One region of the Clostridium sp. 001 genome, then DNA from elsewhere that is predicted to be linked to it. Evidence: riboswitches for the same ligand, from Rfam matches in the RefSeq annotation. Region 1 holds a riboswitch; the other holds the start of a gene.
The links. A riboswitch is a leader RNA that binds a small molecule or an ion and turns the genes downstream of it on or off. The one in region 1 is predicted to bind glycine.
Positions count from the first base shown of each region.

Region 2: another riboswitch for glycine. It lies ahead of B5S50_RS15705 (amino acid permease); the one in region 1 lies ahead of gcvT (glycine cleavage system aminomethyltransferase GcvT).

Region 1 is NZ_CP020473.1:491,990-495,207, forward strand. Features, by position in the region: gene gcvH (glycine cleavage system protein GcvH) at 1-253, opposite strand, end outside; gene gcvT (glycine cleavage system aminomethyltransferase GcvT) at 270-1,376, opposite strand; glycine riboswitch at 1,443-1,536, opposite strand; gene B5S50_RS02120 (lipopolysaccharide assembly protein LapB) at 1,911-2,867, opposite strand; gene B5S50_RS02125 (cell wall-binding repeat-containing protein) at 3,074-3,218, shown strand, end outside.
Region 2 is NZ_CP020473.1:3,362,522-3,365,739, reverse strand. Features, by position in the region: gene budA (acetolactate decarboxylase) at 1-555, opposite strand, end outside; gene B5S50_RS15705 (amino acid permease) at 727-2,121, opposite strand; glycine riboswitch at 2,262-2,348, opposite strand; gene B5S50_RS15700 (DUF1653 domain-containing protein) at 2,608-2,862, opposite strand.

The sequences.
Region 1 (3,218 bases):
CTACAAGTTCCTCATTTACCTCTAACACCTTACCTGAAACTGGTATACACAAATCTGAGGCTGCTTTTACAGATTCAACTGTTCCAAATACATCACCTTTTGAGAATTCTGAATCCACTTCAGGAAGTTCCACAAAAACAATTTCTCCTAAAGAATCCTGTGCAAAATCCGTAATACCTATATAGGCTTTGTCTCCATCAACTTTTATCCATTCATGATCTTCTGAATACAATAATTCCTTTAAAGTTTTCATTTATAAATCCCCCTCACTATTTGTTATAATTTTTATTATAAAATTTTTTACTAACCACTTCGGCTTTCAAAAGCTTATTTCTCACCTTTATAGAAATAGAAGTTCCAATGGATGCATATTTAGAATCAATTAAAGCAAAACCTATATTTTTATTTAAAGAAGGCGAGCGATATCCAGTGGTTACTTCTCCTATTTTCTTATCCTCTGCAAAAACTTCATATCCGTGCCTTGAAATTCCTCTTTCCTTCATTTCAAAACCCACTATTTTTCTCTTTAGTCCTTCTTTTTTCTGCTTTACAAGAGCATCCTTACCTATGAAATTGTCTTTATCTAATTTGACAAAAATTCCTATACCTGCTTCAAGAGGTGTAATTGATTTAGACAATTCATTTCCATAAAGGGGCAAGCTAACTTCAAATCTCAAAGTGTCCCTTGCACCAAGTCCTACTGGTTTTATGCCATCTTCCTTACCTGTTTCAAGTATTTTATCCCACAGATACTCTGCATTTTCAGTTCCTGAATAAATTTCAAATCCATCTTCTCCTGTATATCCTGTTCTTGAAACCAAGCATTTTTTTCCTGCAACTAGTACATCTTTTTTGAAGAAATAGAACTTGATGTTATCTAAGTCTGTATCCGTTAATTTTTGAAGTACTTTTTGCGCATTTGGCCCCTGAATTGCAAGCTGTATAATTGAAGGAGATATATTTTTTATATCTACCTGAAAATTTCCCTTATTTTTCATCATCCAATCAATATCTTTATCCGTATTTGCAGCATTTATTACGAGAAAAAAGTGCTCATTTGTAAATTTATAAACAAGTATATCATCCACTATTCCACCTTCTGGATAGCACATAGGTGTATATAATATTTGGTTTTCTTTAATCTTAGATGCATCATTTGTTATTAAATTTTGAACAAATTCTAGTGCATCTTTTCCTGTTATATCTGCTTCTCCCATATGTGAGACATCAAACAATCCTGCTTTTTTACGTACTGCTTGGTGCTCAGCTGTTATGCCTTCAAATTGTACTGGCATATCCCATCCTGCAAAATCTATTATTTTTGCACCGTATTTCTCATAAGAATCAAACAGCGGAGTTTTCTTTAATTCTTCCATAACATAAGACCTCCTTCATATTTTTATGCATTAAAAAAGGATATGGAGACTATTTACCTAATAGTCCACATATCCTCTGTTTTTTTACCTGAGAGTTTCGATATTAAATATCTTTCACCTTTGGTACTGCTTTTATAGCAGATTTTTCAGAGTTTTGTCCTACAGCGCTCCTTCTACCTGAGAGTTTTTGATATAGCCGTGGCGGTATATCATTGCTTCTTCGGTTAACAACTAGATGTTATCTCGCACTATATTCATCCAATTTATATACTTTTTACTACATTATTAATATACACCTTAGAATATGGAATTTCAATAAAAATATCTTTTGTTATTTAAATAACAAAGTTGATCAATTTACAATGTAAAGCTGACCTAGCAAATGCAACAAATAAACTAACTTTATCTGTATTAACGTCTGTCTATTTGTTAAACTTGTTTTCTATATCTTTAATAACACTATTACTAACTGACTTTTCCCCACCTGATTTAATCAGGTGGTAGTTAAATTATACTCACCTATATCTAAAAGTTCTAGTTGATACTGTGTACATTTCCCATATCATGTTTATATAGTTTGCCTGTAGAAGCCTCAACATAATATCCATCTCTCGTATGACCTCCTAAAGTAAGATAAAATTCATAGCCATTCTTTGTAGTAGATGAATTACTATTAAAATATGCTTCTATAGGTTTAGATTCTTTACTATCATAAGAAATTGTTTTACCGCGATAATCTGCCATACACTTAACCTCATTTTTAATTACTGCAGTAGAATCAAGACTTGCATACAAATTCGTTCCATCATCATTCTTAATTACTGCGTATTTGCCATCAGGAAATTCAGCTTTCAAGACCATAGACAATGCCTGATCAAAGGTTACTGATCCACTTGCTGAAGGAACTCCTGTAGAAGCTTCAGCTGCTTCAGTTTGATCTTTCTTTTTTTGACCATCCGCAATATCACCCTCAAGTTTTTTCGCATCAGAATTATTAGCATCAAGCTTAAATATGTTATTTAAACAAATACTTGCTTCATCAAACTTATTATTTTTTATATCATCTTTGGCCTTAGCTAAATTATCAGATACATATAGTTTTTTACACTCATTGATTTTATTTTGAGAATCACTATATCTTTTAGGGTCTTGTTTATCTACCTTCTTGAAAATATTAATTGCACTTAGGTAATCCTTGCTCTTCATTTTTTGCACAGCACCTTCATAATTTTCTTTTGACTTCTTTAAAACGCTCATAAGTTGTATCTTTTTATCAACATCAGAAGTTTTCTTATAAGTCTCTGCTTCTGTATAAAACTTTATTGCATTATCGTAATCTTCTGTAGTTACAGCTTTATTTGCAGCCGTCAAAAGATCATTATATGGCTTAACCTTGTTGAAATAATAAAATCCAGAACACCCTGCAACAATTACAACTAAAATTATAATTAAAATTGTTTTAGTAGATAAATGTTTAATTCCATCTATCACATTAATTACCTTCCTTCATTATAAAAAACTAGAGCTGATATATTTAATAAAAAATTCATTTTTAAGCATTCTACAAAAACTTAAAAATTCCTCTTTTTATTTACATTATATTAAAATACTTTATTATTATGAAAATATATGTAAAAAATCCTTTTTGATATATAATTATAAAAAATTTACTAGCTTTTGGCATAGTTTGTGGTTTATTGGTTGCACCAGCTTTTGGTACACATACTTCTTATAATACTGTAAAGACAGCAGAACTAAATCAAATTTATGATTATAAAGGCACACTATTAACACCAACAGGATTTGTATGTTCAACGATGATTGAACAAAACTATTTGCTCG
Region 2 (3,218 bases), 1.7 Mb from region 1:
ATTTATAAAATGGAAGTGGTATCCAGGGACATTAAGACCTTCAACATAATCGGGACATCTAAATCCAACCACATATCCATCAACATCATTATATTCAAACATAGGTTGATTTTTAACAGCTTCAGCCATAGGCTTATAAGGCATATTCTGTTTTACAACAGTACGTGTTTTTACATAATTAAATTTACCTTCCATATAGAAAGCATAAAATATATTTTTACTTTCTATAAAGCTGTCCAATTCTTTTCTTATATCTTCATAAGAAGTACAATTTTGAATATTATAAGTGTTATAATTCTCCATTTCAGTGACTACAGCAAAAGGAACGGATACGTTTTTGGAACATACGTATACACTGCCATCAGGTTTAGTCCTATAAAAAGTTCCATTTAAGAGAGTTAGTTCACCATCTAGACCTTTAAAAGTACCTATACCAAAATTTCCTTTTTTTAGAAGTTTAGATAATGAAACACAGCCATCATATAGTCCCGAAACAAGTGCATTTATTGTAGACATTTGATATATATGGTTTGGGACTTTCACCTCATCATCCATATTACATTCACCTCTATGTCATTATAGCATAGCAAATTCCTACTTTCTACTCTTAGAATCTGTCACTACAATTAAACACATTTGCTTAAACCATTTAGAAGGTTGATCAAATTTACAAATCTGCAAAATTTAAATTCATAACATTTAGGAATAAATTTCTTTAATGTTAACCTATGCTAAATTTCTTTTGCTGTCTTCTCCAGTTTCCTTTTTTGATTTAAATATCTTGTAAATCACCCCAAGCATTATAAACCATACAGGTGTTACAAATAGAGCTACACGAGTTTCATTATTAAGTGCCAATGTAACTATAACAAAAGCAAAGAATGCTAGAATTATATAGTTCATGATTGGATAAAGTGGCATTCTAAATTTATTCTTGGCAGCAAGTTCAGGTTTAGTTTTACGATATTTCATGTGGCAGATAACTATAATTGCCCAAACATATATATAGCAAAATGTTGATATACTTGTAATTAGTACAAATACTTCACCTGGCATGATATAGTTTAAAATAACTGCAATTAATATAACGGCTGCAGAAAATATTGCAGCATTGCAAGGTATATGGTTAGAAGTTAATTTTTTCATTGAATCAGGTGCATTTTTTTCTTGAGCAAGAGAGTAAACCATACGGCTTGTACTGAAAATACCACTGTTACAAGCAGATGCAGCTGATGTTAGTACAACAAAATTTACAATGCTTGCCGCTGCTGCAATTCCAACTGAGGCAAATACCTGTACAAATGGGCTTTTAGCCGGATTAATTGAGTTCCATGGATATATGCCCATAATAACAGCAAGTGCTCCTACATAGAAAATAATAATTCTAATTGGAATGTTATTAATAGCCCTTGGAATAACATGCTCTGGATTTTCAGTTTCACCAGCTGTTAAACCAACCAATTCGATTCCAGTGAAAGCAAACACAACCATTTGAAATGAAAGTATAAAACCATTTACCCCATTTGGTAACCAACCGCCATGTCTCCAAAGGTTTGAAAAGCTAGATGCACCAGCACTTGTAGAAAATCCTTTAATAATCATAAATGTACCAACTATAATAAGTGCTAAAATTGCAACAACTTTAATTAATGCAAACCAGAATTCCATTTCACCAAACAATTTCACCGCAGTAAGGTTCATAATTAGTAAAATTACAAGAACTATAAGGCTTGGCACCCATCGAGGTATATTGGGAATCCAGTATTGTACATATAGTCCAGTGGCAGCTACATCGGCCATAGCAAGTGAAATCCAGCAGAACCAGTATGTCCATCCAGTAATAAATGCTGCTCCTTCTCCTAAATAATCGTACACAAACTCTACAAAAGAATGGTAGTTTAAATTAGAAAGCAATAATTCGCCAAGGGCACGCATTACAAAAAATAAAATAATTCCTGTTATAGTATATGCAAATAAAATAGATGGACCAGCCAAGTGAATAGACCTGCCTGAACCAAGAAATAATCCAGTACCAATTGCACCTCCAATTGCAAGTAATTGGACATGACGATTTTTTAGTCCTCTCGATAAATTTTGATTTTCTGATGTTAATTGATCCATTTTATCCCTCCATCTTAGTTAAAAAGCATGTACTAAAAATGCCTTTTCCTATATAAATATTTTATGATTGGAGATACAAATGGGAATAGATAAGATCCAAATGAAGTAATTGATTATGTATTACTTTTTATAAGATATGTTACCTTTCCCCTGTCCTTTTACCTGAGAGTTTCGCCCTGCGACTTTCTCCTTCGGTGCTCAATAAGAGTCTCTCCAAGGATTCATCCAATAGCGGTCATCTCTATAATTAAATAGGTACCTGAAAGATTTACTTCTTCGGTGAATGGCAAAAGCCATAACTCTCCCACTATCTTCATCTGAATTATTAATTTTATTATATACTAATACATATTTAATAAAATTGCAACAACTTCTTCACTTTTAATAAATAAAAATTATATTTAGTCATAATTTCTAAAAGTATTTATACTAAAGTGACCATATTAAGTTAAAACTAAATAAAATTAGAGAAATGAAAATGCTTTTCTATTTAATTAATTCAAATCTCCACTTTTGGCTTACTTCAGGATACTTTTCATGATCTACTTCACTAACAAACATGTCTATTGGTCTTGCGAATACACCGCAGTTACCGTAAAGAGCTTTATATATAACTAATTCTTCTTCTGTCTCAGTATGTGTTGCAAAATCTAATATTAAGTAATTTTTATTTTTAAAGTGTCTAACCATCTTTCCTTTATGATTTCGTAATTCTATTTTTCTTTTTTCTAATTCGTCCATATATTTCACACTCCTTAAATTTCTTGGTATTCACATAAAAATTAATAGCAAAGAAAAAAGTAATCCATCTGGCAAAGACTAGCACCTTTTTCCTACTAATATATTAATTACTCAACTTTCGCAGTTTTAAAACTTTGCGAAGCAAAGCTTCGCAAGTTAAGAATTAATAATGAAAAATTAATAGTAAAGGATGATTTTTAGCTGTCGCAAAAAATCTTTTAATTTATATAAATCAGCAATGTTTCGTTTTAGAGAAACGAGTGGTGAAAAGCTTAATCAAAGATTTTTTGTAGTGTAACGGAAAAAAATTCACATTAACTATTAATTCTTCATTCTTAACTATTAATTAAAAAAGT